Regions from separate parts of the Nocardioides sp. YIM 152588 genome, predicted to be linked through region 2. Evidence: predicted binding sites of a transcription regulator. Region 2 holds the regulator's gene; each other region holds the start of a gene.
The links. Region 2 encodes LexA, which represses DNA repair genes until DNA is damaged. Its sites were predicted from a motif close to TCGAACANNTGTTCGA; they were not measured.
Positions count from the first base shown of each region.

Region 1: the regulator LexA is predicted to act here: its motif matches at 1,970-1,985, upstream of ABLM29_RS08055 (HNH endonuclease signature motif containing protein).
Region 3: the regulator LexA is predicted to act here: its motif matches at 5,493-5,508, upstream of ABLM29_RS08750 (SAV_6107 family HEPN domain-containing protein).
Region 4: the regulator LexA is predicted to act here: its motif matches at 5,509-5,524, upstream of ABLM29_RS04350 (HNH endonuclease signature motif containing protein).

Region 1 covers NZ_JBEGDJ010000011.1:57,330-65,171, forward strand. The annotation lists gene cysC (adenylyl-sulfate kinase) at 1-84, shown strand, start outside; gene ABLM29_RS08045 (arsenate reductase/protein-tyrosine-phosphatase family protein) at 77-634, shown strand; gene ABLM29_RS08050 (sulfite exporter TauE/SafE family protein) at 631-1,617, shown strand; gene ABLM29_RS08055 (HNH endonuclease signature motif containing protein) at 2,248-2,637, shown strand; gene ABLM29_RS08060 (hypothetical protein) at 2,860-4,974, shown strand; gene ABLM29_RS08065 (hypothetical protein) at 4,967-5,656, shown strand; gene ABLM29_RS08070 (UDP-glucose dehydrogenase family protein) at 5,662-6,975, opposite strand; gene manA (mannose-6-phosphate isomerase, class I) at 7,159-7,842, shown strand, end outside.
Region 2 covers NZ_JBEGDJ010000004.1:138,469-146,310, reverse strand. The annotation lists gene ABLM29_RS04220 (ATP-dependent DNA helicase) at 1-488, shown strand, start outside; gene ABLM29_RS04215 (MXAN_6640 family putative metalloprotease) at 553-2,250, opposite strand; gene lexA (transcriptional repressor LexA) at 2,406-3,137, opposite strand; gene ABLM29_RS04205 (LysM peptidoglycan-binding domain-containing protein) at 3,551-3,928, shown strand; gene ABLM29_RS04200 (PKD domain-containing protein) at 4,079-4,894, opposite strand; gene ABLM29_RS04195 (DUF6318 family protein) at 4,891-5,457, opposite strand; gene ABLM29_RS04190 (collagen-like triple helix repeat-containing protein) at 5,615-6,289, opposite strand; gene ABLM29_RS04185 (collagen-like triple helix repeat-containing protein) at 6,380-7,177, opposite strand; gene ABLM29_RS04180 (hypothetical protein) at 7,484-7,842, opposite strand, start outside.
Region 3 covers NZ_JBEGDJ010000012.1:93,431-101,272, forward strand. The annotation lists gene ABLM29_RS08715 (barstar family protein) at 1-42, shown strand, start outside; gene ABLM29_RS08720 (VOC family protein) at 525-914, opposite strand; gene ABLM29_RS08725 (polyprenyl synthetase family protein) at 1,150-2,232, opposite strand; gene metF (methylenetetrahydrofolate reductase [NAD(P)H]) at 2,270-3,157, shown strand; gene ABLM29_RS08735 (phytoene desaturase family protein) at 3,176-4,504, opposite strand; gene ABLM29_RS08740 (YbaK/EbsC family protein) at 4,509-4,979, opposite strand; gene ABLM29_RS08745 (hypothetical protein) at 5,025-5,456, shown strand; gene ABLM29_RS08750 (SAV_6107 family HEPN domain-containing protein) at 5,574-6,053, shown strand; gene ABLM29_RS08755 (methyltransferase domain-containing protein) at 6,087-6,803, shown strand; gene dinB (DNA polymerase IV) at 6,852-7,842, shown strand, end outside.
Region 4 covers NZ_JBEGDJ010000005.1:7,238-15,079, forward strand. The annotation lists gene ABLM29_RS04325 (amidohydrolase family protein) at 1-304, shown strand, start outside; gene ABLM29_RS04330 (MFS transporter) at 295-1,545, shown strand; gene ABLM29_RS04335 (GIY-YIG nuclease family protein) at 1,614-2,477, opposite strand; gene ABLM29_RS04340 (GIY-YIG nuclease family protein) at 2,620-3,222, opposite strand; gene ABLM29_RS04345 (SHOCT domain-containing protein) at 3,360-3,995, opposite strand; gene ABLM29_RS04350 (HNH endonuclease signature motif containing protein) at 4,184-5,461, opposite strand; gene ABLM29_RS04355 (AMP-binding protein) at 5,612-7,219, shown strand; gene ABLM29_RS04360 (HAD family hydrolase) at 7,277-7,842, shown strand, end outside.

The DNA.
Region 1 (7,842 bases), on a different contig from region 2:
GGCTACCTGGACCTCACCGGCGACGACCTCGCGCCCGCCGGCCGCGCCCACGGGCACGGCGGAAGCGAGCCACACGGTGGTTGAGCCCGACACCCCGCTCCGCGTCCTCTTCGTCTGCACGGCGAACATCTGCCGCTCGCCGTACCTCGAGCTGCGCGCCCGCCAGCTCGCCGCGGGCTCGGGCATCGAGTTCGCCAGCGCCGGCGTCCGCGGCCACGACCACGAGCCGGTCTCGGACACGATGGCCGCCGAGCTGCACGCGCGCGGCGCGGAGCCCAACGCGATCCGGCGCTTCCGCAGCCGGCCGCTGACCGCCGATCTCGTGGGCGCGGCCGACCTGGTGCTGACGGCGGAGGCCGCGCACCGGACCCGCGTGCTGGACGAGGCGCCCGCGGCGTTCCGCAAGGTCTTCACGGTCGGCCAGTTCGCGCAGTCCGTGAGCCGCGCCCCCGCGGACCTGTACGGCGCCGCGGTGCTCCCCTCGGTCGGCGAGCACCGCGCGACCGCCGACCCCGCCCTCGACATCGCCGATCCCTACCGGCACGGCCCGGCGGCCGCTGCCGTGGCCGCCGACGCGATCGACGCCCTGCTGGCTGAGGTACTCCCCCGCCTGACCGGAAAGGTCACCCGATGAACGACCTCCTCACGCTCACCGCCCTGGCGATCATCGCCGCCGGCTTCATCGTCGGCATCGTCGTCGGCCTGACCGGCATGGGTGGCGGCGCCCTGATGACGCCGGCGCTGATCTTCCTCGGCGTCGGCGGCGGCGAGGCGGCGACGGTGGTCACGGCCGACCTGACGGCGGCCGCGGTCTACAAGACCGGCGGCGCCGCCATGCACGCCAAGCACGGCTCGCCGAACCTCAAGCTCGCCGCGTGGCTGATCGCGGGGTCGGTGCCGATGGCGTTCCTCGGGCCCTACCTGGTGAAGGTCTTCACCGACTCACCCGAGGACCTGGACCACGTCCTGAAGATGGCGATCGGCTTCGCGCTGCTGTTCGCGGCGGCGACGTACGCGCTGCGCCTCTACATCGGCCTGCGGCAGCTGAACCGGGGCGGCGACGCCGGCGATCCGAACCCGCCGATCCGCCCCATCCCGACCCTGCTGGTCGGCATGCTCGGCGGCCTGCTGGTCGGCGTCACCAGCGTCGGCTCGGGCTCGGTGATCATGATCGCCCTGCTGATGCTCTACCCCGGCCTGTCCGCGGTGAAGCTGGTCGGCACCGACCTGGTGCAGGCCGTGCCGCTGGTGCTGGCCGCCGCGATCGCCAACATCGCCATCCACGGCCTGGACTGGTCGATCGCGATCCCGCTGATCCTCGGCTCGGTGCCCGGCACCCTGATCGGCAGCCGCATCGCCCCGCTGGTCCCGCAGTCCTACATCCGCCGCGGCATCGTGGTGGTGCTGACCATGTCCGGCGTCGCGCTGCTCGACAAGGCCGGCTGGGCGCCGCTGGGCAAGGACGAGACCCACCCCGAGCTCGTCGGCCTCGTCGGCCTCGCGATGATCATCCTGGTCCCGCTGATCTGGGGCCTGATCCGCAAGACCGAGGGGATGCCGATGTTCGGCGCCCCGACCGTCGCCCAGATCGAGAAACCGCACGCGCGCCAGAAGTAGTGCCGGTGGTTGAGGTGCGAGCGAAGCGAGCCTCGAAACCACCCCTGACCTGCACCAACCTGTCCAGACGACCCTGAGCTCGATGACGGCCTGCTCGGAGATCAGCGGTGCGCCCGGGCCGGCGAGCGGGAGGCCGGTATCCATGCCCTCGAGGAGGGCGGTCGCGGCCGGCTGGTGGTCGTCGGGGCCGGCGATGACGTGTGCCTCGGCCCAGTCGAGCAGGTGCCGCGCGCGGTCGTTCTCGACGAAGGTCGCCTCGTGAGTACGGGCCGCGATCAGGGTCAGCGTCTCGTCGACCTGCGGCTCGGGGTAGCCGTAGGTGGAGGGGAGCGCCGACATGGCTTGATTCTAGTCGAACACGCATTCGGGTTCGGGGCAACGAGGTCCCGCTGTGGCGGGCCCTGCGGATCGCCGAGCACACCTGGACGCTCCAGCCCAACGCCGCGAGCAGCGGCGCTAGGACGCCGCCGACCACCGCCGCTTCCGGTGACCTTGGCGACCTGGCACCACTGCTGGACCTGGGCGGCGGTAGTCGGGGTGCGGGTGTTGCCGACGCGGGCGAGGGGGAGGGTGAGGTCGGCGCGGGCGAGCTCGCCGGCGGCCTTCGCGCGTCGTACGTCGAGCCGGGCGGTGTCGCCGAGGCGGCCCAACTCCTTCGCCCGGCCCGTCCTCGACCTCGCCGACCACGCCCCGGTCGAGGCCTACGAGATCCCCGACCGCCACCGCCGCCAGGTCGTCCTGCGGGACCCCACCTGCCGCTTTCCCCACTGCACCCGCGCCGCCGAGCACTGCGACCTCGACCACCGCACGCCGTGGCAGCGGGGCGGAGCCACCTGCCCCTGCAACCTCACCCCACTGTGCCGACGGCACCACCGCACCAAGACCCACACCCGCTGGCGCTACCAGGCCCTCGACCCCGGCACCTACCTCTGGACCAGCCCCTCCGATCGCCAATGGATCGTCGACCCGCAGGGCACCCGCGCGATCGCTGATCACTGCCCCGCCGGGCCAGCAGGCTGACCACATAGCCAGACACGCAAGCCGAGACCGGTGGGACCCAGCGCCGCGCCGGCGGCCTGGACCACCGCACCTCGTTTGCGACACGGCGGAGCATTCCGCTGACCGCCAGCACGAGCTTCCCTACACTCCGCGGTACTCGCGCGCCGTTGGCACGCACTTCCCGAACGGGGCAGGGATGACGAATCCGGACCACGTCTCTCCCAGCCACCCGCTGGAGACGTGATGTGGAGGCACTACGTCACCGCCGACGCGTTCCTCGGCTTGCTCCGCGACGCTCTCGGGGAAGGCCTCGACCTTCTTCTGGCTGCCGCCGCCGGCCTTCTCGATGCCTGCCGCCTCCTGTGGGAGAAGGTCGTCCTGGTGGAGCCGGTCACTCTGGCCGCCATCATCATCGTTGCGTTTCTGCGCTTCAGGGATCGGAGCTACTCCCTCCAACCGTGGCGACGGGCGTGCCGAGACCGCATGGGGTGGTTCTGGTACCAGCGCCACTGGCGGCGGCACACGACGGACCAGCGCGTCGCTCGCGCGATCCGCGAGTTCCTGCGCTCCAACGCGCCATTCGAAGGCAACCTGAGCGCCATCGCCGTCGATGACATCCTCGCCGAAGCCGTCATGGACCCGAACCCGGGTCCGGCGTACCTCACCCCCGAGTTCAGGACGATGCGCGAGCTCCTCGCCGAGGCCCTGGACCCCAAGTACGAGGGCATCCTCGTGCGCTACATGTTGAACGGCGCCTGGGCGACGTCACATGCCAAGCTGCGGTCGTTGCTGGACTACTGCGACCAGTTCGCCGACCTGACGCCGGTGTCCTACCAAGACCAGAGCGAGACCTCGACCTTCGGCACCGCCGTCTCCGCCATCACCGGCGCGATCGTCGTGGCCGACATGAGCGAGCACAAGGCCGGCATGGCTGATGCGGTCGTCACGTGGCACCGCCCGCAGTGGACGGGAAGAGCCCCCAAGTGCTCCAACTCGACGAGCCCAACTATTCGGCCTAAGTACTCGACACCGTTCGACTACTTCCGGACCGACCAGCTGCGGACGCACGTCTCGCTGTCGGAGTACAACGGCCGCGTGCCCACCCTCTCCAGGGTGGAGGTCTGCCAAAGGCCTGGATTCGACGGGGCGTCCATCGTGGTTCACACCCAGGAGAGCGACTACTACAGCACCGAGCCGTACTCGGGTGATCGGCAGCACGGCTACCGGGAGGCACGCACCGAGTCCAAGAAGCTCCTCCCCAGCAGGCACGACTCCCTCTATCCTACCTTCGGCCCCATTCGCGACCGCGCGGGCAAGCCGCTGATCGGAGCCGAGAGCGACTCCAGCGCGACGGACACCACCGAGCCTTTCGATGCCGAGCGGGCGGTTCTCCTCAACGGGAAGCTCGGCTTGGTCTCGGAGACAGCCGACGCGACCTACCTCGTGCTCATGGTCCGATCCGGAAAGGTGTCGAATGCGGCGAGGTGCCTCACCCAGGCCGCGGGCGGCGTGATGGAGCTCCCGGTGGGGCCGGAGGTTCGCCACGGCGACCCGTTCGGCGCCGTTGACTTCGTTCGCGGTGTGCAGGCGGAGACGCAGGAGGAACTGGGCCTACAGCCCGATGACTACGAGATGGGCGCTTCGACGGTCTTCCTGTCCAACAACAGGACGCGGCCGACCGTCGACGACGCCGGCGCCTACAAGCGGGCCACGGGCGAGCTGGTGGCGACCGTGATGTTCACCGGGGTGACACACCTGAAGCCGGAAACGATTCTCAAGCGTCGCTCCAGGGCATCGGCAACGCGGGGCCTCTACGAGCAGCACTCGCTGCTCTTCGTACCGATGGGAGAGAGCGCGGCGACCTTCGCACGCAACCTCCTCGAGGGCTACTGGACGCGATCGACCGCTGACGCGGGGTCGGAACGCCGACCGATCAGGTCCGACTTCCGCGCCGACCCGCACCCACACCAGCCCAGCTTTCGCATCGTCGACTGGCTCGACCAGGCAGCGCTCGTCTCGGCGCTCTATGCCTCGCGGAACACCTTCGGCTCCGAGGCGACGGCCGCGGCGTTCCGGGACGCCATGCACGGAGTTCCGTGGTGGGCACGCGCCTGGCCCACGCTCCCCAGCGGCGCGCTGTCCCGCGTGTGCAGGGAACCGGCCTCATTGTTCGTGGACCCAGAGTCGGGTGAGCGACCGTTCGACGACTGGTCCCGCGACCTGTGGGGAGGAATCCCGAGGCCGATCGGCTTCGACATGGACACGGCAAACTCGACGGCCTGGGAAGACGCGATCAGCACGCTGCTGGAGGAGAGGAAACAGATGTTCACGCTCGACGGAGTGGGCACCCATGGTTGAGGTCATCGAGCGGTATCCGGACGACGACGGGACCACGGCCGACTACAACGTCGACACTGTCTACGCCAACGGCCGCTACGTCGCCGTGTTCGATGGGCAGGGGGCATGCGCATGCAACATCTGTGAGCCCAACGCCGGCTGGTGTGGCGTGCGGATGGTGATGGAGAGGCTCCGCCTCCAGGGGGAGGACGGAGACCTGGACGCCTTCCTGCGCGCGTGCGAGGGCTTCCCCGACACCCCGCTGACCCGCTGTCCGACGTCCCAGGACGACCTCTGCGTCTCGTTCGCGATCTACGACAGTCGCCTGGGTAAGCTGTACCTGAGTGGACCCAACGTCCGCGCTGTGGTCATGAAGAATGGCCAACCACAGTTCCCACTGCCGAAGATCCCAGGGATCCGCCCCAACAAGGTGGCGAGGTCGGCCGCGGCCCAGGCGGGGACCGGCGCCATCGAGAACGAGCCCGAGGTAGCGAGAGTAGATGTCCGCGACGCCTCCGAGGTCGCGCTGATGACCGACGGATTCCTCCCGGCGCTCGACCTGCCGGACTCACTGGAGGCAGCCGAGGACAGGCTGGCAGCGATCGGCGGACAGGAGCCGATTCGCTTCTTCACGTCCCACCAGCCCGGGGTGCACGGCGTGGCCAACTTCACCCACCGCGCCTTCGTCAGGTTCAAGGTGTAGCAGGGCTAGCGTCGCCCCAGCGCGCGATAGGTCCACCCCGCGGCCCGCCAGGTCACAGGGTCGAGGCAGTTGCGGCCGTCGATCACGATGGGCGTCTTCACCATCCCGCGCAGCGCGACGGGATCGAGGCCGACGTACTCGGGCCACTCGGTCGCCACCAGCACCACCTCGGCCCCGGCGACGGCGTCCTCGACGGCGGTCACGAAGACGAGGTCGGGCCACCGCTTGGCCGCGTTGTCGATCGCCTTGGGGTCGGTGACGGTCACGTAGGCGCCCTGGAGTTGCATCTGCGCCGACACGTTCAGCGCCGGCGAGTCCCGGACGTCGTCGCTGTCCGGCTTGAACGCCGCGCCGAGCACCGCGATCCGGCGGCCGACGATGGAGCCGCCGCAGACCTCGCGGGCGAGGTCGACCATCCGGATCCGGCGGCGCATGTTGATGGAGTCGACCTCGCGGAGGAAGGAGAGCGCCTGGTCGACGCCCAGCTCGCCGGCCCGGGCCATGAAGGCGCGGATGTCCTTCGGGAGGCAGCCGCCGCCGAAGCCGAGGCCGGCGTTGAGGAAGCGGCGGCCGATGCGGTCGTCGTGGCCGATGGCGTCGGCGAGGCTCTTCACGTCCGCCTCGGTGGCCTCGCAGAGCTCGGCCATGGCGTTGATGAAGGAGATCTTGGTGGCGAGGAAGGAGTTGGCGGCGACCTTGACCAGCTGGGCGGTGGCCATGTCGGTCTCGATCTTGGGCGTGCCGGCATCGAGCGCGGTCGCGTACACCGCGTCGAGCACGGCGGCCGCCGCCCGCCCTTGATCGGTGTCCGCGATCCCGTAGACGAATCGGTCGGGGCGCAGGGTGTCCTCGACGGCGAAGCCCTCCCGCAGGAACTCGGGGTTCCACAGCAGCTCGGCCCCGGGAACCGCCCCGCGGATCACCTCGGCCAGCTGCTCGGCCGTGCCGATCGGCACCGTCGACTTCCCGACCACCACGTCGCCCGGCTTCAGGTGCGGCAGCAGGGAGTCGACGGCGGCACGGACGTAGCTGAGGTCCGCCCCGAGCTCGTTCTTGCGCTGGGGCGTCCCCACGCACACGAAGTGCACGGTCGCCGTGGCCGCGGCCTCCGGGGCCGTCGCGAACTCCAGGAGCCCGGAGGCCCGCCCCTGGGCCAGCAGTTCGTCGAGTCCCGGTTCGTAGAAAGGCGCCTGGCCCTGGCGAAGGCGCTGCACCTGCTCGGGCAGCACGTCGATGCCCACGACCTCGTGACCGAGGTGGGCCATGCATGCGGCATGGACGGCGCCGAGATAGCCGCAGCCGAAGACGGAGATCCGCATGTCCCGGACGCTAGGTCGCGTTCGAAACGCGACACCCGGAGTGAGGTGAATCCCCTATGTACGGTGAATGACCCCTCTTGCGCACCCACTAGTAGGTACCCATTCGCCAGACTGCCCTGTGGCGTGCGGCATAGTCTGGGCGCGCCGTTCGTGTCCGCTTCCGATGGCGCAAAGGAGTTCCGCTTGTACGCCCTCAACTGTCCGACCCAGGGATACGACTGGGGCTCCACGGACGGGATCCCCCGGTTCCGGCGCCACGAGGCCGACGGCCACCCGGTGGCCGAGGTGTGGATGGGGACCCACCCGCTGGGTACTGCGTGCGTGCGGACCGACGAGGGCGAGCAGCCGCTGACCGACGTCGCCGGCGAGCTGGGCTTCATGCTCAAGATCCTGGCCGCCGACCGGCCGCTCTCCATCCAGGTGCACCCGAACGCGCCCCGCGCGGAGGCCGGGTACGCCGACGAGGAGGCCGCCGGGATCCCGCTGAACTCGCGCGACCGGGTGTTCAAGGACCCGTACCCGAAGCCCGAGATGGTCTACGCCCTCTCCCAGTTCGACACCCTGGTCGGCTTCCGCCCGACGGCGGAGATCCTGCGGGTGCTGGCCGGCCTCGACACCCCGATCACCCGCAAGATGGCCGCGGAGCTGCGCAGCAAGCCGGGCTTCAAGGGCATCGTCAAGCTGGTCGAGCGCCGGCTGATGGACCCGCCCGGGGCCCACGAGGTGGCCGACGTGGTGGCCGCCTGCGCCTCCGCGCTGGAGCGCGGCCTGGACGTGAAGCGGGCGTACCAGACCGCGGTCGAGGTCGAGAAGCACCACCCGGGCGACGTCGGCGTGATCATCTCGCTCCTGCTCAACCGGCTGACC
Region 2 (7,842 bases):
AGATGCGCCGTCGGCTGCCGCACCTGACCACGCTCGCCCAGGGCGACGCGCAGCTGCCCGAGCTGGCCCGCCAGTTCGTCGACGACCCGCACACCTGCCTGTTCGGCACCCTGGGGCTGTGGCAGGGCCTCGACGTGCCGGGAGACACCTGCCAGCTGGTGATCATCGACCGGATCCCGTTCCCGCGGCCCGACGACCCGCTGATGAGCGCCCGGCAGCGCGCCGCCGACCGGGCGGGCGGCAACGGCTTCATGCAGGTCGCGGCGACGCACGCCGCGCTGCTGCTCGCCCAGGGCGCGGGCCGGCTGATCCGGACCCACGCCGACAAGGGCGTCGTCGCGGTGCTCGACCCGCGGCTGGCCACGGCGCGGTACGGCAGCTTCCTCAAGGCGAGCCTGCCGCCGATGTGGCCGACCACCGACCCGGCTGTGGTGCGCAAGGCGCTGGGGCGGCTCGCCGGCGCTGCGCCGGCCGAGCAGGCCGGCTGACCCCGAGCGCTGCCGGTGGTTGAGGTGCGAGCGGAGCGAGCCTCGAAACCACCCGCCCGGACCCTCAGCGGATCAGCGTGGCGCGCACCTTCTGCGGCGCCTTGTTGTCGCGGGGCTTGCCCTGGCACGTGTAGTTCCAGCCGCGCCCGAGGTCGCACCAGTAGCGGGTGCTGGCGTTCACCATGCTGACCTCGATCCACTTCACCTCGCCCTTGGTGAAGGGGAGCCGCTTCACCCGGCGGCCCTCGGAGTTGAGGGTCAGCCGCACCCGCTGGGGAGACTTGCCCGCGCGCTTGATGACGACCGCCGCGGAGCCGCCGATCGCGGGCGGGTTGCCCTTGACGACGAGCTTGAGCCGGCGCTGTCCCTTCGAGGCGGGCTTGAACCGCAGGGTCCGGGCGGCGAGGTGGTTGAGCTTGAAGGTGGTCGCGCTCTTCGGGTGGGCCGCGGTCGGCTTGATGCGCTTGTACAGCGGTGCCACCGGGTAGTACTTCTGCGCCCCCTCGTCGCTGTAGCTGGCGCGGGCGCGCCGGTTGGCGACCACGAAGTCGGTGAACACCTCGGTCATGTCGGTGCCGCGGGCCTCCAGGGCCTTGCGGATCGCCTGGACCGAGTAGCGCGACTTCGCGCCGGCACCGCTGTGCGCCATGGACTCCCAGAGCTCGCGGAGCAGGACGGGCATGCCTCCGTGCTGGGCGGGGAACCGGTCCGTGAGGTACTGGAAGAAGATCCAGGCCCCGTACGCGTAGGAGCCGTTGAAGGTGTCCAGCGGGGTCTGGGGGTGCCGGATCGGCCCGTACGGCAGGTAGGCGATGTTGTCGTTGACGTCGTCGTAGAGCTGGTCCTCGGCCCAGGTGGCGGTCGCCTCCAGGATCCAGGAGTCCTCGTCGACGTCGTAGCCGTACTGGACCGCGTGGAAGTACTCGTGGGCGGCGGTCACCTGGAGGTTCTCCAGCGGCGTACGACGGTTGAAGATGGCGTCGGTGTAGTTGTTGTCGAGGACGCAGTAGGCCCACGTGCGCAGGTGCAGGTCGCCGTAGGGGTCGCCGTCGATCACGTCGGGGTCGTCGGTGGTGCAGTAGCCGTACAGCGCCAGGGTGGCGGACACCAGCTGAGCGAGGTAGATGTCGGGCAGGTCGGCCTCGGTGGCGGTCATGCCGTCCGCGCCGCGCCCGTCGTCGCTGAGCACCGGCCGGTAGCCGGCGCCGGTGTAGGCGCCCGCCACGTGGTCCATCTCGCGCAGCACCGTGTCGACGTAGTCGGGGATGCCGTTGACCTCGCCCGAGAAGTTGCCGCCCGGGCCGTCGTCCTCGGCCGGCACCCTGTCCGCCGTGGTGGTGACCCAGTGCACGCAGACCTGGTCGCTGCACTCGTAGTACTGCGTGGCGGAGGCGTCGTAGCAGGCGTACTCGTGGTCGCACGTCGCGGGCCCGGTGGTGTCGGTGGGCCGGGCGAGCAGGCGTTGCGCCTGCTCGCGTTCGGCGGCCGGCAGCGCGGCGGCCTGGGCGGCCAGGTCGTGCAGCGCGATCGTGAGCTCGGCCGGCTCGTCCTCGGGCCCCTCGCCGTCGCCGTCCAGGATCTCCTGCACGGTCTCGAGCGCCTCCAGGGCGTGCTCCTGCGCCTGCTCCGCGGCCTGCTCGGGCAGGGTCGGCGCGACCGGTGCGGTGGGATCCGCCGTCGCTGCGGGGCCGACCGGGGCGAAGGCCAGGGTCCCGCTGAGGGCGAGGATCAGTCCGCCGAGGGCGGTTCGTCGGAGGCGCACGCGGGTGCTCGCATTTCGAAGGGGGGAGCGGATGGACGGGCTCGACCCTATGCCTCGACCCCGGGTGACGAGCAACGGCACCGCCATCCCCGCCCCGGTTCTCGGGGTGTCGTGGGGAGGGCGGTGCCGTCCGGGCGTGCTGTGGGGCCGAGGGGTCAGACGCGTCGGAGGACCGCGGTGACCTTGCCGAGGATCGTCGCGTCGGTGCCGTCGATCGGCTCGAACGCGGGGTTGTGCGGCAGCAGCCAGACCTTGCCGTCCTTGCGCTGGAACGTCTTGACCGTGGCCTCGCCGTCGATCATGGCGGCGACGATCTCGCCGTTCTCGGCGGTGCTCTGCTGCCGGATGACGACGTAGTCGCCGTTGCAGATCGCGGCCTCGATCATCGACTCACCGCTGACCTCGAGCAGGAACAGCTGGCCGTCGCCGACGAGCTGACGGGGGAGCGGGAAGACGTCCTCGACCCGCTCCTCGGCGAGGATCGGGCCGCCGGCCGCGATGCGGCCGACCACGGGCACGTTCGTCGCGGTCGGGGCGACGTCGCCGATCCCGGTCTCGTCCACCGGGCTCCCCTCGGTGCTGGAGATGGAGCGGCGCGCGGCCATCACCTCCGGGAGGAAGACCTCGATCGCGCGGGGGCGGTTGGGGTCGCGCTTGAGGTAGCCCTTCTCCTCCAGCACGCGCAGCTGGTGGGCGACGCTGGAGGTGCTGGTCAGGCCCACCGACGAGCCGATCTCGCGCATGCTCGGCGGGTAGCCGCGCTGCTCGATGGAGTCCTTGATGGTGGCGAGGATCCGCTGCTGCCGTGGGGTGAGGCCGGTGGCGTCGGGTGGGCCGTCCGGGAACTCGCGGACCGCGCCCCTGCCGCCCGTTCTCTTGTCGGTCATCGGGTCCTCCTCGGAACCTGCTGGCCTGCGCTGGCAGTGCTGCGCGGTGCCGTACGTCGTGGGCGTCCTGCTCCGTGTCGTGCCATGTCGTGCGAAGTCGTGCCAAGTCGTGCCAAGTCGTGCTGGTTCCCTGACGGTAGCGCGAGCGGCGCCGTCGATCAAACACGTGTTCGAAGTCGCGTGTCGCGTTTCGGGGGTCCCTGGCGTACTCGAACAATCGAACACGCATTCGAACAGGTCCTTGACCTGTTCGAACACCTGCTCTAACCTCGTACACGTGTTCGATCGAACAGATGATCGACGGACCGCCGGCAGAGACGCAACGGATCTGTCGGAGGGTCCGAGCAGAGTCTGATTCGCACCCGACAGCCCCGAGGCTCCGAACGACGGAGCCACTTCCCCCGGAGGTCACGATGAGCACCACCGTCAGCAGCATCAGCACCGCCCGTCCCGCCCGCACGGTCGCCCGCTCCCGCGGCAAGGCTGACCGATCCGGCGTGCGCCTGACCCGGCGCGGCCGCGTCGTGGTGTTCGTGCTCGGACTGCTGGTGGCCTTCGGCCTCGGCATCCTGCTGGCCTCCGGCTCGCTGGCGTCCGAGGAGAAGGGCGCCGCGCCGGTCGAGGTGGTGACGGTGGTTCCGGGCGACACCCTGTGGGACATCGCGAGCGACGCCGCCGCGGAGACCGGTACGTCCGACGTGCGGGCGATGATCCGCCGGATCCAGGAGCTCAACTCGCTGGACACCAGCTCGGTCTACGCCGGCCAGGACCTCCGGGTTCCGACCGCCTGACCCGCGCGCCGCACGGCGCGCCCACCGACACGTCCGTCGCCTCGACCCCGGCGGACGGGGCCCCTCAGGCCCAGGGGAAGACGAGGGGCGGGATCTCTGCAGAGATCCCGCCCCTCGCGCCATTTCCGTATGGCGGCCCCGCCGGCGCTGTCAGTCGCCGTAGCCGACGAGGGTGGGGTGGGCTTCGACGGCGGTGAGTGTGGTGGGGGCACCGGAGATGGTGACGGTGCCGTCGACGGGTTGCCAGGGGCCGCCGTTGACGCGGTAGTCGGCGGTGTAGGTGGCGTCGAGGCGGGGGTGGTACCGGCCGGTGTGCCGGTAGTTGTGGGTCAGGGCGAGCGCGGGGTAGGGGGCGCCGGCGGTGGTGGTGTCGCGGGTGGTGCCGTCACCGAAGTCCCAGTGGTACGTGGCGATGGTGATGTGCAGGTCCACGCGTTGGCCGAGGATGACGACGGTGCGCTCCAGGGGTGCGGCGGGGGAGTAGAAGTTGGTCTCGAAGTTGACCAGGGTCCGGCCGTCGGGTGGTTCGATCGCGAGCTCGGCGGCGTGGAGCGGGATGCGGCGGAAGGCTTCGAGGACCATGCCGAGGGTGATGGTGGCTGGCTCGGCGGCCTCGTCCTCGCCGGGGCAGTAGGTCCCCTCGGACAGGATGTTCCCCGTCTCGGGATCGGTGTACCAGAACGCGACCTCGTTCTGTCCATCCGGGCATACGGCGGGTTCGTAGCAGAGCGCCGCGCTCTCGAGGGCGCACGCGTTGTACTCGTGGTAGATCGGCGCTGTCGCGCCGGTTGTATTGTCGGATTCCGGCGGTGCGGAATCGTCCGGTATCTCTTCACTGGCGCCGATGGTGATTCCACTGTTGTCGGTCCCACCGTCGACGTCGGCGGTCGCGGGCGCGGTGGCAATGACGAGCGAGAGACTTCCCGTGGCGGCGACCAAGCCCAATCGCGCCAGTGTCCTACTCATCGATTGCTCCAGGAATGGACACGCCAGGACGTGCCCGTATGTTCCAGGATCTGGGTGACGGCCATGTCGGCCTTGTCGTACCGACCGTTCCGACCTGGTGCGCCGGCGACCCGTGTCGCGGTGGCGTGGATCTCGCTCGCTACCACCCACCTGCCGCTCCCGCTCGGGCTTGGTGTGGCTGAGGCCGTCAGAACGGTGTGCTTGCCGCCGTTGATGTGTCCGCCGCTTCCGTAGATGCGGTCGATCCACTGGACCGCGCCAGTGCAGAGCGAACACGCCTCCGCGTGCAGATCCTCCAGGCGAGTCGTGTCGCCGCTCGCTTGTGCGTAGCTGACGACCTCCCAGTAGTACTCGACGAACGCCTCGGCCCCGGCCTTCCCGTTCCGCGTCGCGGCGGCGGGCAGCGTGGGCTCGACGGGGCCGGGGTCGGGGGTCGCCGTGCTGGGTGGCGGCGCCGCGCTCGCGGACGGTGGTGTGGGCGCGGGGTCGGCCTCGGCGGCGCAGGCGCCGACCAGGAGTGTCGCGGCGGCGACGAGTGCCGCGGTCGTGGGTCGTCTGGGCACAGGTCCTCCTGGGGACTAGCCAGGTCGGAGGGAGCGTGCGGGAAGTATGGCGTGACCCCGGGCGCCGGCGCGGGCCAATGGAAGGACCTGTGGAAATCGCCGCGGCCCCGGCAGGCACGAGGCCTGCCGGGGCCGCGATGCGGTCCGTGGGAACGGGTCAGGACGACTGGCGGTAGGTCTCGACGACCGGGATCTCCGCGCCGGGGACGCACAGCGCCCAGACCTTGACCTTCTCCGGCGACTTGTCGCTGCTGCCGGAGGTCTGCGCGTTGCCACCGAACTGGACGATCCACCCGTCGAGGCGGTCGGCCTTCGGCGTGTTGGTGCTCCAGTCCATGCGGCCCGGGAAGGACGAGGAGACGGGGGTGTTGCGGCTGTTCGCGCCGGCCTCGATCCCGGTCACCTGGACGCCGCCGGAGATCGCGACGTCGGTCTGCTCCTGGCAGGCGACGGTGGCGATGGCGCCGGCGTTGGTGTTGCCCACGTCGTAGTACGCCACCGAGTAATAGGCGTCGACGAGGTTGTCGTCGCCCTTGGGGCCGCGGGGGCCGGTCTCGCCCTGCGGGCCGGTCTCGCCGGCGTCGCCCTTCTCGCCCTTCTCGCCGGGGGCGCCGGGGGCGGCCTCGGCCTGGAGCGACGTCAGGGTGCTCTTGGCGAGGTCCTGCGGCTTGATGGTGGAGTCCTTGATGTCGATCGAGCGGATCGAGCCGTTGGCGATGTCGCGCGAGCCGATCTGGTTGGCGGCGACGGCGCCGCCGACGCCGCTGAGCGTGGCGAGCAGGACGGCGCTGCCGGTGACGGTCAGGACGGCGGTGCGGTTGAGCTTCTTCATGACTGGTTCCCCCCAGTGGTGATCTGACGTGGCCGCGGGCACGGCTGCCCGCGGTGTGGTGTCGGTGTGCGGTGCCGGTGTGCGGAGCGGTCAGCCGACGCGGAGCGCGGTGACGTAGGAGGCGACGCTGACCTTGCCGGACTCGCTGGCGCCCTGGTCGTCCTGGTAGCCGAAGGCGAGGACCTGGACGGTCGTCGGCTCGGTGACCTCGACGACGCGGGTGGTGGAGCAGGTCGCCTCGCGGTTGGCGAGCGTGGACACGGTCCCCGTGAAGCAGGTGCCGAAGTCCTGGCCCCAGCTGGAGCCGTCGTCGACGCGGAGGGCGAGCTGCATCCGCACCTTGCCGGCGGTGGACTGGTTGGTGATGAAGAACCCGTCGGCGGTCAGCGCGTAGGTGCCGGCGTCGAGGCCGACGGTGTCGACCAGCGTGGCGTTGACCGACTCGGTGAACTTGCCGAACGAGCCGCCGACCTTGGTCACGGTCGTCAGCCCGGAGGCCTCGTATGCCGCCAGGCCGCCCTTGACGTCGCTGGCCGGGTCGCCCTGGGCGCCCTGCGGGCCGGCCGGCCCGGTCGCGCCGTCGTCGCCCTTGGGGCCGCGGGGGCCGGTCTCGCCCTGCGGGCCGATCTCGCCGTCGTCGCCCTTCTCGCCCTTCTCGCCGGGGGCGCCGGGGGCGGCCTCGGCCTGGAGGGACGTCAGGGTGCTCTTGGCGAGGTCCTGCGGCTTGATGGTGGAGTCCTTGATGTCGATCGAGCGGATCGAGCCGTTGGCGATGTCGCGCGAGCCGATCTGGTTGGCGGCGACGGCGCCGCCGACGCCGCTGAGCGTGGCGAGCAGGACGGCGCTGCCGGTGACGGTCAGGACGGCGGTGCGGTTGAGCTTCTTCATGACTGGTTCCCCCCAGTGTCGGTGTGTCTGGTCCCGCGGGCACGGCTGTCCGCGGTCCCGGCCGGCGTCGGAAACCCTCCCCCGGACGCCGGGCGGCCGGTGCCCCCGAGCACCCCGACCTTCCTGTCTAGACCAACGCCCGTCCCCGGGCGGGGTCACGCGATCGCGACCGGGACTTAGTCCCGATTCCTGGGGGTCGGTGGCGCGCTCCGGCCGTCAGAAGGCCGCAGCCCCGCCGGGGAGGTGCCCGGCGGGGCTGCGGTACGACGTACCGGTGGCGCGCCCGGTCGGGCGGCGCCGAGCCGATCAGCTCGTCGGCTCGTCCTCCACGGCGTCGATGCAGACGACGTAGGTGCGGACGTTGTTCACGGGCTTGTCGAGGTGGTTGGTGAACCCGACGATCCAGCCCTTGGCGTACCCGGCCGTGCCCGGGGCGTCCGCGGTGTTCTTGTTCAGCGTGGCGACGACGCCGCCCTTGTACTGACCGGTCGAGTAGCCGCCGCCGACCGCCAGCTTGTCGCCGGGGCAGGTCGCGACGACCTCGACGTAGCCCGGCAGGTAGGTCGGGTCGGTCGGGTCGGCCTGGGTGAACGGCTTGTTGGCGGCGGGGACGGTGGTGGCCGCCGACCAGTGCGCGATGCCGGCCGATGCGGGGTCGCCGGGGT
Region 3 (7,842 bases), on a different contig from region 2:
GTCGGGCCGGGGCCGGCGGACGCCGCGCCGCTGCTGGGCTGAGCCCGCGCGTCGCTCGACGCGGTGGGGGCCCGGCGCGGGGGAGGTCCGGCGCTGGGAGGCGTCGTTTGGGGTGGGTCGTGTGCCTGAGGCATCGGCATGGCGGGGTGTGGGGTGCTCGAGGCGTCGCGGGGGTGGGTCGTGTGCGTGAGGCATCGGCATGGCGGGGCGTGGGGCACTCGAGGCGCCGTGGGGAGGGGTCGTGTGCCTGAGGCATCGGCATAGCGGGGCGTGGGGCACTCGAGGCGTCGCGGGGGTGGGTCGTGTGCCTGAGGCATCGGCATGGCGGGGCGTGGGGCACTCGAGGCGTCGCGGGGGTGGGTCGTGTGCCTGAGGCATCGGCATGGCGGGGCGTGGGGCACTCGAGGCGCCGCGGGGGTGGGTCGTGTGCCTGAGGCATCGGCATAGCGGGCCGTCGGGCACACGAGGCGCCCGTCGGGCCCGTCCAGCTCCTCGGCGACTGAGCGGAGTCGGCGTGCGCTCGCCTACGCCGGCGCCGCGCCGTGGAAGACGGCCTCCACGTTGTTCCCGTCGGGGTCGCGGACGAACGCCCCGAAGTAGCCCGGGTGGTACTCCGGCCACAGCCGCGGCGCGTGCAGCGACTCGGCACCCCAGGCCACCGCGGCGTCGTGGAAGGCCCGCACCTGCTCGACGTCGCGGGCGGCGAAGGCGATGTGCACCTCGCGGTTGGGGCCGTCGACGTGGTCGCCCTTGGTCGCGTCGGAGATCCAGAAGGCCGGGTTGCCGTCGCTGCCGTAGCCGACGGCCACCCCGAAGTCCATGACGCGGCCGTGGCCGAGCGTGCCCAGGACCGCGTCATAGAACGACCGGGACGCGTCCCAGTCGGCGCAGTTGATGCCGAAGTGGTCGATCATGCGGCGATCGTTCCACCGGGCGCCGACCACGTGAAGGTCCTGGGCGCGGGCCACGCTGCGGGCCGGCTGCGGGGGAGCCGTCGCGCGGGGGAGTCGTGTGCCTGACACCCGCCTATGCGTCGTTCTGAGGCACACGACCGGGCTCGGAGTGGGCTCGTGTGCCCCAGGCCCCGCCATGCCGGTGTCTCAGGCACACGACCCACCCCACGGGTGGGCCGAGCAGCCCCACCCAGGCTCAGTGCGTGCGCTGCGTCGCGGCGGCTGCGAGCCCGGCCAGCACGCCGCACGCGGCGTCGTCCCAGCCGAACCGCTCCCGGCCGCGGTCGAGGGCGTCGAGCGCCTGGCGGCCGAGGTCCGCGATCTGCTCCTCGACGCGGTCCCGGGCGCCGGAGTCGGTGATGATGCGGCGCATCTCGTCGACCTCGTCGGGCGTCAGCGGACCGCCCAGTGCGGCGTCGAGCCGCCGGGCGTCCGCGGGGGCGGCGCCGGAGAGGGCGTGGGCGACCAGCACAGTCCGCTTGCCCTCGACCAGGTCGTCGCCGGCGGGCTTGCCGGTGGTGGCGGGGTCGCCGAAGACGCCGAGCAGGTCGTCCCGGAGCTGGAACGCCTCGCCCAGGGGCAGACCGAACTCGGTCAGCCGGTCCAGCGTGACGGAGTCCGCGCCGGCCAGCGCGGCGCCGATGTGGAGGGGCCGCTCGATGGAGTACTTGGCCGACTTGTAGCGCAGCACGGTCATCGCCTCGGCGACGTCGGCGTGGCCGCGCGCCTGGACCGAGACGTCCAGGAACTGCCCGGCGATCACCTCCGACCGGCACAGGTCGAGCACGTCCTGCGCCGGTCCGGTGCGCTCCAGGCCGCAGGTGCGCAGCAGCTCGTCGGCCCAGGAGAGGAGCAGGTCGCCGATCAGGATGGCCGCCGCCGCGCCGTACTGCTCGGGGTCGCCGCGCCATCCGTCGCCACGGTGGCCGGCCTCGAACCCGCGGTGGGTCGCCGCGCGGCCGCGCCGGGTGTCGGAGGCGTCCATCAGGTCGTCGTGCACCAGTGCCGAGGCGTGCAGCAGCTCCAGCGACGCGGCCGCCCGCAGCACTGCGCTCGCGGCCGCGCCCTCGGGCACCCCGGCGACGGCCGAGTAGCCCCAGTAGCAGAACGCGGCGCGGAACCGCTTGCCGCCGGAGACCACCGCGCGCGCCTCGGCCAGGAGCCGATCGGCGTCGGGTCCGAGCGCCGCCAGGCGGACCGCCTGGAGGTCGAGGAAATGGTCCAGCTCACCCTGGACCCCGGCGCGGAATGCGCCCGGGTCCCATCCCGCGTCCGTCACGTCAGGACACCCTAGTGGGCACCCTAGAATCGCCCCCATGGCTACCGGTCCCGGACGCTCCCTACGTGATCTGATCGGCGCGGGCGAGCGTTCGTTCTCCTTCGAGTTCTTCCCCCCGAAGGACGCGGCCGGGGAGCAGCAGCTGTGGTCGGCGATCCGGGCGCTGGAGCCCTACCGGCCCACGTTCGTCTCCGTGACGTACGGCGCCGGCGGCACCACCCGCGACAAGACGGTCGCGATCACCGGGCGGATCGCCCGGGAGACCGAGCTGGTGCCGATGGCCCACCTGACCTGCGTCGGCCACACGCGCTCCGAGCTCGAGGGGATCCTCGACTCCTACGTCGCGGAGGGCGTCAGCCACGTCATGGCGCTGCGCGGCGACCCGCAGGAGGGTCCGCGCGCCGAGTGGACCCCGACGCCCGGCGGCCTCAACCACGCGGTCGAGCTCGTCGAGCTCGCCCACGCGCGCGGGTTCCGGGTCGGCGTCGCGGCCTTCCCCGAGGGGCACCCGTCGGCCGCGTCGCTGGACGCCGACGCCGACGTGCTGGTGGCCAAGGCCCGCGCCGGCGCCGAGTTCGCGGTCACCCAGATGTTCTTCCGCGCCGAGGACTACTTCGGCCTGGTCGACCGCGTCCGCGCTCGCGGCGTGGACATCCCGATCCTCCCGGGCATCATGCCGATCCTGAACCTGGCCGCGATCCGCCGCCAGGGCGAGCTGATCGGCACCAGCGTGCCGGACGACGTGGTCGCCAGGATCACGTCGGCGGGCGAGGACCCGGCGGTGGTCCGGGCGGCCGGCATCCGGCTGGCGGCCGAGCTCTGCGACGACCTGCTCGCGGGCGGGGCGCCGGGCCTGCACTTCTACACGCTGAACCGGTCCAAGGCGACGCTGGAGATCTTCGACGCCCTGCGGATCACCGTCTGAGACTGGCCGCGCGGCCGGTCAGGCGGGTCCGACGACCTGCGCCACCAGCGCCGCGGAGAGCGTTACGAACGCCATCCCGGCGCCCGGCGCCGCGTGCGCGCCGGCGGTCAGCACGCCCTCGATCGGCGTGGTCGGGCCGAGCCGCCGGCGTACCGTCCCGCGGCCCTGCCAGAGCACCCCGTACGGCGAGCCGCCGAACCGCTCCACCTGGTCGCGGGGGCTCAGGTCCAGCCGGGTGACCACCTGCTCGCGCACGTCGATCCCGTGCCGGGCCAGGGCGGTCAGCGGGTCCTCGACCAGCCGCCCGCGGACCAGCACGCTCCAGGCCGCGCCGCCCTCGGGGGCGGCCGTCCCGCGGCGCAGCACGATCAGCGGGTCGGCGTGGATGACCAGGTCGTGGTCCAGGTCCCGCTCGGCCTCGGGGAGCGGACCCTCCAGGCCCACGTGCACGGTGACCGGCGGCACGGCCGGCATCGTGCGCTCGACGAGCGGCCGGAGGGTCGGCAGCCGGCGGGGGTCGACGGCGACCACGACGCGGTCCGCGTCGAGGTCGCCATCGTCGGTGCGGACCGCGACCACGCGCCCGTCCCGGCAGACCAGGTCGCGGGCGGGCGTCCCGGTGCGGACCTCGACCTTCCGGGTGCGCAGCCGGCCGGTGAGGACGTCGGCGAGCCGACCCATGCCGCCGGGGACGCGCCAGACCCCGAAGCACTCCTCCAGGTAGGCGGTGACGCCCATCCAGGAGGGCACGTTGCGCAGGTCGTGCCCGGCGAGCACGGCCTCGTGGCCGGCGATCATCGCCAGCCGCTCGTCGCGGAAGTCGCGCCGCAGCCGGCGGTGCAGGGTCTCGCGGTCGCGGAGGAGGCGGTCCAGCTCGCGGGGGAGTGCTCCCCTCGTGAACGGGTCCCAGGGGACCTCCGCGTAGTGGCGCCGCAGCACCTCCCAGACGGGCCCGTAGGGGTCCACGTGGGCTGTCCAGGCCTCGCCGAGGCCGGCGCCCAGCGCCTCGAAGGCGTGCAGTTGGGCGGCCCGGGACCCGCCGGGGAGGCGGAGCGAGGTGCGGTCCTCGAACCGGTGCTCGCGGATCACCGGCAGCGGTTCCAGGTCCGCCTTGAGCTCGGCCTCCAGCGGGCGGCCGGACTTGCGGAACAGGTCGCGCAGCGCGGCGGGGAGGAGGGTCGCGGCCGGCCCGGACTCCCAGGCGTACCCGTCCTGCTCGAGCAGGCCGAGCGCTCCGCCGAGGCCGCCCGACGCCTCCAGCAGGGTGACCTGGTGGCCGAGCTTGGCCAGGCGTGCCGCGGAGGCCAGGCCCCCGAGACCGCCGCCGACGACGACGATGCTGCTCATCGGGTCACTCGACCTCGAGCGGGGTCGCGCCGGTGAGCGTGAGCAGCTCGCCGTAGCTGGTCGCGAAGACCGCGGCGGGGTGGCCGGCCGCCGCCCAGACGACCTCGTGCCGGGCGAGCCAGGGGTCCAGGTACGTCGCGATCGGTGCCGGGTGGCCGATGGGCGAGACCCCGCCGATCACCTGCCCCGTGTGGGTGCGGACGAAGTCGGGCGCGGCGCGGCGCAGGCGGGTGCCGAGCGCGGCGTCGGTCGCCTCGGTGTCCACGCGGTGCGCGCCGGAGGTGAGGATCAGCACGGGGGATCCGTCGGACTCGAACAGCAGGCTGTTGGCGATCGCGCCGACCTCGCAGCCGAGCGCCTGGGCGGCCAGCGCGGCGGTGTGCACCGAGTCGGGCAGAATGACGATCTCGCCGGCGCCACCACGACGTCGGTGCTCCTCACGGAACCGGCTGATCGAGGGATGGTCGTCCGACATGGGGCGACAATATCCGGCCCGTTCCGCGGGCCCAGAGGAGGAACGATGACGAAGCGGCCGGTGACGGTCGACCTCGCCAGCTGGCTGCTGTGGCTGCTGGTCGCGGCGGGACTGCTGATGTCCGTGCTGGTGGTGGCCTTCCGCGGCGACCTGAACGAGGTGTGGTCGCCGATGGAGGCCGGCGACGGCACGGTCCAGCCGACGGAGTTCGTGCCGGTGGTCCTGGTCCTCTACGGCGTCATCGCGATCACCATGCTGACCATGGTGCAGCTCTTCCGGAACCGGCACCTGTGGGCGCAGCACGGCCTGGCCGCCGTCGCGATCGGGATCGCGCTCGGCGCGATGGCGATGATGCGCACCGACTCGCCGTTGATGGTGCTGGTCGGCGCGGGTGCCGCGGGCGTCGCGGCGGCCGTCGCCGTGGTCTTCCTCTGGCATCCGGAGACGACCCGCTTCGTCCGCGGACGTGACTCTTGACGTTGTGACGGACCGGGGGTGTACCTTCGGAGGTGTTCGAACAGATGTTCGAACGACGGTCCGGTGGGGGCGCCCTCGACCCCGCTCCCACCGGACCCCGGACGAAGGGGAGGCACCGTGGCGAGCGAGGCGAACGACAACACCGAGGTCCCGGAGCTGCCGCTGTGGCGGCCGCACACCCTCCCGGCGACGACGCACTCCTACCTGCTGCGGGCGGCCGAGTCGCTGAGCGAGGCGGTCGCGGCGACGGACGCGGCCACGCGCTACGCCTGCGCCCACGTGGCCGCGCTCCGGGCGGCGGCCGCGCTGCTGGCCGCTCGCGCCCGGCCCACGCCCGGTCAGCGACGCCGCCAGCAGAACGCCTGGGCGCTGCTGGCCCAGGTGGCCCCGGAGATGGAGGAGTGGGCGACCTTCTTCGCGGCGGGCGCGGCCAAGCGCGCCGCCGCCGAGGCCGGCTCCTCGCGCGCCGCGAGCGACCGGGAGGCCGACGACCTGGTGCGCGACGCGGACCGGTTCCTGGCGGTCGTCGAGCGGGCGCTCGGCCTGAGCGAGCACCCGCCGGTCGGCGATCGGCTCGCCGGTCGGGCGGCCGGCTGAGGCGACGGAGCGGGAGGTCGTAGTGTTCGGCCCATGGTCCAGGAGAACCAGTCCACCGAACGTCGGGGATCGATCCGCACCGCGGTCGTGTGGGACGTGCTCGACGCGGCCCTCGCCGGCCCGCCCCGGGAGGTCGTCGACATCGGCGGCGGCACCGGCGGCTCGGCGGTGCGGCTCGCGGCCTCCGGCCACCGCGTCTCCGTGGTCGACCCGAGCCCGGACGCCCTGGCGGCCCTCGCGCGTCGCGCGGGTGAGGAGGGTGTCGAGGTGGCCGGCCACCAGGGGGACGTCGCCGGCCTGGTCGAGCTCGTCGGTGAGTCGAGCGCGGACGTCGTGCTCTGCCACGGGGTCCTCGAGGTGGTCGACCCGGCGGCGGCGCTGGCGGCGATCCGCGCCGTGCTGCGCCCCGGCGGCGTGCTCAGCCTGCTGGTCGCCCAGCGCAGCGCCGCGGTGCTGGCCCGGGCGATGGCGGGACACTTCGTCCACGCCAAGGAGCTGCTCGAGGGCGGCGGCGGTGAGCCGCGCCGCGGCCACCGGTTCGAGCTCACCGAGCTGCGGGAACTGGTCCGCGACGCCGGGTTCGGGGTCGACGCCGTGCACGGCATCCGCGTCTTCGCCGACCACGTCCCGGGCGCGCTGCTCGACGTCGAGCCCGGTGCGGCCGCGGCCCTGGTCGACCTCGAGCGCACGGCCGCGGGGCGCGAGGAGTACCTGCCGCTGGCGACGCAGCTGCACCTGCTCTGCTCCTGAGCCCGCGCTTCCGGGCCACCGGGAGCGGGGCCGCGCACCGGCCCGGACGTGAGCTCCTGGGCCGAGACCGATGCCGCGGAGTCGGCGTGCCGGCTCCTGCACGTGGACATGGACGCGTTCTACGCGTCGGTGATGACGCGGGACCGGCCGGACCTGCAGGACGTGCCGGTGATCGTCGGCGGCGGCCATCGCGGCGTCGTGCTGTCCGCGAACTACCCGGCGCGGGGGTTCGGCGTCCGGTCCGGCATGTCCGGCACCGAGGCCCGGAGGCTCTGCCCTCGGGCGGTCTTCATCGCGCCGGACTTCGACCTGCTGCGACCGGTCTCGCGGGCGATCATGACGACCTTCCGCTCCTTCACCCCGGTGGTGGAGGTGATGTCGCTCGACGAGGCGTTCCTCGACGTCGGCGGGGCCCGGCGGCTCTTCGGCGGGCCGGAGGCGATCGCCGCGGCGATCCGCGAGCGCGTGCGCCGCGAGCACGGGATCACGTGCTCGGTGGGCATCGCCGCGACCGTCTCGGTGGCGAAGCTGGCCAGCCGGCGCGCCAAGCCCGACGGCGTGCTGGTGCTGGCGCCCGCGGACCTCGTCGAACGGGTGCACCCGCTCGACGTCGGCGAGCTGTACGGCGTCGGTCCGGCGACGCGCGACCGGCTGCACCGGCTGGGCCTGGTCACCGTCGGCGACGTCGCCGCACTGGGCGTCGAGGAGCTGCGCGGACTCCTCGGCGACCACCTGGGAGCGCAGCTGCACGCGCTGTCGCACGGCACCGACCGGCGCGAGCTGCGCCCGGGCGGCGCCGGGGTGTTCGGCTTCGGCGAGGGAGCGCCGGAGGGGAGCATGGGCGCCCAGCGCACGCTGGCGGCCGACGTGGGGGACGCGGATCGGCTGGCCCGGGAGCTGCTCTCACTGGTGCAGCGGGTGGCGGCGCGGGTCCGGGCCGCGGCCAAGGTCGGGCGGACCGTGGCCGTGACCGTGCGGTTCAGCGACTTCAGCACGGTGTCGCGCTCGCGGACGCTGCCGGAGCCGACCGACGTCACCC
Region 4 (7,842 bases), on a different contig from region 2:
GGCGATGGCCCACCTCGCCGCGCTGCTGGACCTCGCCCGACACCCCAACGTCGCCGTCAAGGCCACCGGCATCCCCGGCATGGCCACCGATCCCTTTCCGTTCCCCTCCACCCACGACACCCTGCGCCGGGTGGTCGACGCGTACGGCCCCGACCGGGTGTTCTGGGGCACCGACATCACCCGGATGCCGTGCACCTGGGCGGAGTGCGTGACTGCGTTCACCGAGCACCTCCCCTGGCTCACCGGGCGCGACCTCGAGCTCGTGATGGGCGACGCCGCCGCGGCCTGGCTCCGATGGCCCTGACCGACCCCCGGCGCAGCTCGCAGGACGGACCGACCCACGGCCGGGCGGTGCGGAACCTCGCCCTCGCGCTGCTGGCTCTCGCAGCGATCGAGACGCTCGCACTCTCCCTGCGCGCCGGCGTCGGCAGCCTGGGCGCGCTCCTCCCCGTCCTGCGCGACGACCTCGGACTCGGCCCCGCGGCCGTCGGTCTCCTGACCGCCCTGCCGACCCTCTGCTTCGCGGCGATCGGGCTCGGCGCGGGGCGGCTGATCCTGCGGTACGGCGCGCACGCCACGACGCTGCTCGTGCTCGGCACACTCGCTCTCGGCATGGTCGCTCGCGCGCTGACCGACTCGCCGACGGCGTTCATCCTCGCCACCGCTGTGGCGATGGCCGGCGCCGCCGTGGGCAACGTGGTCCTGCCGACCCTGGCCAAGCTCCACTTCCCCCACCGCGTCGTCGCGGTCAGCGCCCTGTACAGCGTCGCCATCAACCTCGGGGCCACCATCGCGGCCGCCGCCGCCGTACCGATCAGCACGCTCGCCGGATGGCGCACCGGGCTGGGCATCTGGGCCGCACTGCCCGTCTTCAGCCTGCTGCTGTGGATGCCGGTCGTCGCCCGCCGGCGCCACGGAGCACGGGCGCCGGACGCGAGCACCACCGACACCCCCGGAGCAGTTGTCGCGCGGACCCGGCTCGGCTGGGCAATGGCGCTGTGCTTCGGCGCCCAAGCAGCCCAGGCCTACGTGCAGTTCGGATGGTGGAGCACGATCATCACCGACGCCGGCGGCGACCCCGCACACGCCGGCGCCCTGCTCGCCGTCATCGCCGGCCTGAGCATCCCGATCACCCTGGCCCTACCCGCCCTCATGCGGCGCACGCACCGATCGGCCGCGCTGCCCATCGCCTTCGCCGCCCTCACCGTGCTCGGCTGGCTCGGCGTGCTCCTCGCGCCACTCACGCTGCACGGGTGGCCCTGGGCGATCCTCCTCGGCCTCGGATCGGGCGCCTTCGCCTGGACCCTGGTCATGATCGGCGTCCGCAGCCCTACGCCGGCCGATGCCGGACGGCTCTCCGCCTTCGCCCAAGGCATCGGCTACCTGCTCGCCAGCGCCGCCACCTTCGCGACCGGGCTCCTCCACGCTGCGACCGGCTCCTGGACGCCGTCGCTCCTCCTGGTCCTCGGACTCGCGGTCCTCATCGGTGCCGCCGGCACCGCGGTGGCCAGGCTGCCCGCCGTCACCAGGGGTGGGTGCAGCTGAGTCCGGCTCGCGGGACTCCGACCTACCTGCGTCGAACCGCCGCGATCCGGCACGTGCCGCAGGTCTCCTCAGTTCTCGTTCAGCCCATGACTGCGGGAGTCGAGGGCGTCCTTGTAGTGCTTCTCGACGGCGTTGATGTCGGCCTCCGCTGAGGATGGGTCGAGGACCCGCAGAACCGAGTAGCGGAACTTGGTCGCGTCGCGGAGCTTCAGGCCGACGTTTCCCCCATGACCGTTGGTGGCGTATGAGGTCCAGCGCTGTAGCAGAGTCTCGTGTCCATCGGCCTTTCCGACGTAGTGGCGTCCGTCCGAGGTGTCGGTGATCAGGTAGATCCCGATCACCGAGGACAGCGCCGTTCGCCACGCCGCATAGAGCGGTTCCCGGACGACGGCTTGGAGGCGCTCGTGGTCAATAACGAGGTGGTCGAAACCAGGGAACGGCTCGGGTTCGACATCGGCGATGTCGAGGACGGGGTAGTTCGCGACCGTTGTGCCATGGACCCACCACGCACGAGGCGAGCCCCACTGGACGACACACCGGCCCATGAGGTCGGGCAGCAGGTCGAGATCCCTCAGGCCGAAGGTCCGACGCGATTCGCTGGGCGGAGCCTCGCCCAGGTTCTCCACGATCCGCCACAGACGTGCTCGGTTTCCCTGCCCCGGCAGCAGGACCACCCAATACCGGGGCGGCTTCTTGGCGAAGCCGGTGAGGCTCTGTGTGCTGGTGTAGGCGAGGATCTCGTCGTCGGTCGAGTCGGCATGGATACCGGGGTCCCCGTCCTTGTGGATCTTCACGTAGGCGTGCCGGATCGCCATCATGTCGTTGAGCGGAATGCCCGTCTTGGCGAGGGCGTCGCCGAGGGTGAACGTCGCGATTGCAGGCAGTTTCGGGTCGGTGATCTCGACTGAACCGGCCTCGTCGCTGATAGTCATCCGGCCATCATGTACCGGCTCCTCGCTTCCAGGCGCTCGAAACGAACGACTGCCGCCGGCGTCGCGTGAGTCGCAGCTCACGCCCCACGAACGAGTGCTCTCTTGGTCCGGCGCTCTGCCTTCGACCGCGTGCAGATCACCACTACTCGCCCGAATACGCGGGCGCACTTGTGTCAGCGGCCCAGACCCTCGATGCCTCCGCCAGTGCACGTCGCGCTTCGCGCAACCGCTCACGCGGCTCGCCGACCTTGTCGAGGTTCAAGGGTGGACGGAGGCTCACCAGCACCGCTGTCTCAACATCGCCAAGCACGACGTCCGTGGGCTTCTGCCACGTCGCGAGCGTCAAGCGATCCTCCATCCACGCAGTCAGCCGCACGTCGCTCTCGGGATCGAGCGCGTAGTTGGCGCTACCGTCAGGCCGCAACCGGTTCCGCGGCACGGCCACGAGTCCAAGTCGATCCACGAGCAGCGCGGCGAGACTGCGCCGCACGGTGGATGAGCCAGTCTTTCCCGTAGAGAAATGCGTGCCGACATCCCGCCCGTTCAGGCTCTTCTCGGCCTTACCGATATACAGCGGCTGTCCGTCGAAGACCGGAGACAGACCGAGCTCAGCCCATGCCCGTTCGTCACCATAGAAGGCGTAAAGGCCCGGCGACGCCGGCACAACCCTGGCAGCATCGCCGCGGTCGTATCGGTCGCCCGCGAGATCTGCAAGTGCCCGAGCGACAGCTGACTCCAGTGACATTGAGACATCATGACCTCATCCAGCGAACCTCGGCCACGGCCGCCGGCGAGTGCGTCGATCCGCGAGTAACGCCCGGAATGTGGCGTTATGGGCACCCTGTAGTCAACTGAAGGAGTTCGAGGCGCAGCCCACTCGTCCTAAAGGCGACCGAGCAGCTCGGCCTTCTTGTCCGAGAACTCCGCGTCGGTGAGGATGCCTTGGGCGTGAAGCGACGCCAGTTTGGCGATCTGCGCGGTGACGTCCACCTCCGCGCCATCCACCATGGGCGCGGTCTGATTGCCCTTCGCCAGGACGGCCGAGGCCATACCCATGAACTTTTCGGCCGCGCCTTGACGTGCTGCCGGCTCCGGTTTCAACAGCCCTGCCGTGACGACCTTGCGATCCACCAGCATGACGGAGAAGACCATGAACTGCTTCTGGGGTAGCTCCAGGATTGACTGCTTGGCATCGGCCCAGTGGATCCGCACGATGTGCCCGGTGCTCAGCGCCGCCTCGACGCCCGCCCCCACGGACTTGCCTACCCTCCCCGGGAAAGCCACGCGCGCCGCCGCTTGACCGATGGCCGCGATGACGCTGGCCTTCGACTCAAGTTCCTCCCACTCCCGGACCGTTTCGGCGTTGATCCGGTGCCGTTTGAACGGGTTCGAACGGTGCTGGATCGTAAGGTCTCCATGCTTCGCAAACGGGGTGGCCCCACCGGAGACGATCGTGCCGGTCGAGAGGTGACCTCCAACCACCCGCCCTTGGCCCGACAGTTCCTGGAAGAGTGCCATGCAGGGACCTTAGAACACTGCCCCGACCGATCAGGCGAAGATACCGCCAGCACGTCAGCCTGCGATTCACGACGGAAAGTGGTGACACACGCGTCGATCCGCCGCGTGTGACTCGACCCCACAAACCCTGACGAGCACTGCGGTCGGGAAGGGCGGCACCAAGAGGTGACGTCGAAGGCGGGCGGAGATCAGCGCCGTCGGTGGTAGCGGTGGTCGCCGTTCGGCAGCCGGTCGGTCTCGTACGCCGGGTCGTGGGCCCGGTGGTGGTGGAACCCGCAGAGCAGGACGGCGTTGGCCAGGTCCGTGCCGCCGCCGTGGGACCACGGGACGTCGTGGTGGGCGTCGCACCAGGTGGCGGGGACGGTGCAGCCCTCCGCGCGGCAGGTGGTGTCACGCAGCCTCAGTGCCTTGCGCTGGGCTGCACTGAAGAGGCGCTGCCCGCGGCCCAGGTCCAGCACCTCCGACCTGCCGCCGAGGACCGCGGGAACGATCTTGGCGGTGCACGCCAGGCGGCGGGCGTGGGCGGCAGAGATGCGTCCGGTGCCGTCGGCGGTCCCGGAGTCGAGGAGGCCGGCGGCGCCGAGCCGCTTCTCGAGCTGGTCCAGCGGAACGGTGACCATGACGGTGGTGGCGTCGCCGCCGTGGTCCGGCAGCGTGCTGGGGTCGAGGCGGTCGAGCAGGGTGCAGAAGGCGTGCCCCAGCACCCGGTGCCGGGGCAGCCGCTCGACCTCGGGCGCGGTGGTCCGGGGCGAGGTGAGGGCGTCGAGGTAGGTCGCCAGCCTCGTCGCGGTGGCGTCGGGGAGGGTCATGGTGACCCGGGTGGCGCCGTCGCCGAGCGGCTTGATCCGCACCGACAAGGCGGCCTGGGCGTGGGTCTCCTCGGCGTGGAGGCGGCGGGCCTCCTCGTCCTCGGCGACCTCGGGGGCGACCACGTCCAGCACCCGCCGGCCCAGGACGCGCAGGTGCTGGGGCAGCATCCCGAGCCCGCCGCACTCGGCGGCGTCGCCGGTCCCGAGGGCGACCAGCCGCGCCTCCGCATCACCCCGGACCGCCGCGCCGACCCGCTCGGGCAGGGCGTCCAGCGCCTGCACCACGACCTTCGCCTGGTCCAGCGACAACCGTCCCGCGGCCATCGCGGAGCCCACGTTCGGCCAGCGCTGGTCGATCGCCCCCGCCACCCGGGCCTCGCCGCGGAGCCGGGCGACCTCCAGGTTCGTCCGGTGGGCCAGCCACCCGGCCACGTCCCGCGCGCCGTGGGCATCCGCGACATCGCCGGCGGCGGCCATCGTCCGCAGCCTCAGCTCGGCGACCTGGGCCTCCAACGCGACCAGCTCGGTGAGCACGGCTTCCTTCTCCCCCGCCCCCAGGAAGGCGGCCTGCGCATCCGCCACCCCGGCCAGCGCCGCGCGCGCGTCCGCCACGGCGCGGGTGATCCGGTGCGGGACGGGACCGGGGAGCAGGGTCATCGCAGGCCTTCGGGAGCGGTTCGGCGTACGCCGATTCTACGCGACAAGCGAACTGGTGTTCGATAACCAGAATGGGTGAGGTGGCGGCCTTGGACGAGCACCACCGCCCCCACCATTGACACCCGTGGCGCCGCGGCCGAGTGTTCGAGGATGGAGTCCTACGCCGCCGGAGACACCCACCCACCGCTGCTCGAGGAGACCATCGGCGCGAACCTCGAACGCACCGTCGCCGCCCACCCCGACCGCGAGGCGCTGGTCGAGGTCGCCTCGGGGCGCCGGTGGACCTGGGCCGAGCTCGACCGCGCGGTCGACGACCTGGCGATCGGCCTGGTCCGGGCCGGGATCGGCAAGGGCGACCGGGTCGGCATCTGGTCGCCGAACTGCGCGGAGTGGACGATCACCCAGTACGCGACGGCCAAGATCGGCGCGATCCTGGTCAACATCAACCCGGCGTACCGGACCCACGAGCTGGCCTACGCCCTCAACCAGTCGGGCACCCGCCTGCTGATCTCGGCGCCGGCGTTCAAGACCAGCGACTACCGGTCGATGGTCGAGGAGGTCATCGACGACACCCCGGTCGAGCGGGTCCTCTACCTGGGCTCGCCGGAGTGGGCCGACCACAACGTCCACGACCCCGGCGTCACGCTGCTCGACGTGCTGACCTGGACGGTGGAGGCGACCGACCCGATCAACATCCAGTACACCTCGGGCACCACCGGCTACCCGAAGGGCGCCACCCTCAGCCACCGCAACATCCTCAACAACGGCTACTTCACCACCGAGCTGATCGGGTTCACCGAGGAGGACCGGCTGTGCATCCCGGTGCCCTTCTACCACTGCTTCGGGATGGTGATGGGCAACCTCGGCTGCACCACCCACGGCGCGACGATGGTCATCCCGGCGCCGGGGTTCGACCCGGAGGTCACGCTGCGCGCGATCGCCGCCGAGCGGTGCACCGCCGTGTACGGCGTACCGACGATGTTCATCGCGATGCAGAACCACCCGACGTTCGCCGAGCACGACCTCTCCTCGCTGCGCACGGGGATCATGGCCGGCTCGATCTGCCCGGTGGAGGTGATGAAGCGCTGCGTCGACGACATGCACATGGCCGAGGTGTCGATCGCCTACGGGATGACCGAGACCTCGCCGGTGTCGTGCCAGACCCGCGTCGACGACGACCTCGAGCGCCGCACCGCGACCATCGGCCGGGTGCACCCGCACGTCGAGATCAAGGTCGTCGACCCCGTGACCGGCGCGGCCGTGGAGCGGGGCGAGGCGGGCGAGTTCTGCACCCGCGGCTACTCGGTGATGCTCGGCTACTGGAACGACCCGGAGAAGACGAGTGAGGCGATCGACGCGGACGGCTGGATGCACACGGGCGACCTGGCGGTGATGCGCGAGGACGGCTACTGCACGATCGTGGGCCGGATCAAGGACATGGTCATCCGCGGCGGCGAGAACATCTACCCGCGCGAGATCGAGGAGTTCCTCTACGGCCACCCCGACATCGAGGACGTCCAGGTGATCGGCGTGCCCGACGAGAAGTACGGCGAGGAGCTCTGCGCCTGGGTGCGGCTGCGCGCCGGGGCCGAGCCCCTGGACGCCGACGCCGTGCGCGCGTTCGCGACCGGCAAGCTGGCGCACTACAAGATCCCCCGCTACGTGATGGTGGTCGAGGACTTCCCGATGACCGTCACCGGCAAGATCCGCAAGGTGCAGATGCGCGAGGAGTCGGCGAAGGCGCTCGGGCTGGACTGATCGGGCCTGGCCGGGCTGGTCCCGGCGGCCGCACGGTCGCCGCCTACCCTGGAGGGCGTGGCAGACGGGCTGGTGGTCGGTTTCGACCTGGACATGACGCTGATCGACACCGCCCCGGGGTTCCGCGACGTGCTCGTCGCGCTGGGCGCCGAGCTGGGCGTCGACTTCCCCGTCGCGGAGATGACCGCGAGGCTGGGCCCGCCGCTGGACATGCTGCTCGAGCCGTACCTGGAGGCCGACGCGATCGCGGCGGCCGGCGACCGGTTCCGCGCCCTCTACCCCGACCACGCCATCGCCGGCACGCCCGCCTTCGGCGGCGCCCACGAGGCCCTCGCCGCGGTCCGGCGCAACGGCGGCCGGGTGCTGGTGGTGACGGGCAAGTACGGCCCCAACGCCCAGCTCCACCTCGACCACCTGGCGCTCGACCACGACCACCTCGAGGGCTGGGTGTGGGGCGTCGGCAAGGCCGACGTGCTGCGCCGCGAGGGCGCCAGCGTCTACGTCGGCGACCACGTCCACGACGTCGAGGGGGCGCTGGCCGCCGGCGTCACCAGCGTCTCCGTGCTGACCGGCGGCTGCACCCGCGCCGAGCTCGAGGCGGCCGGCACGCACGTGGTGCTGGA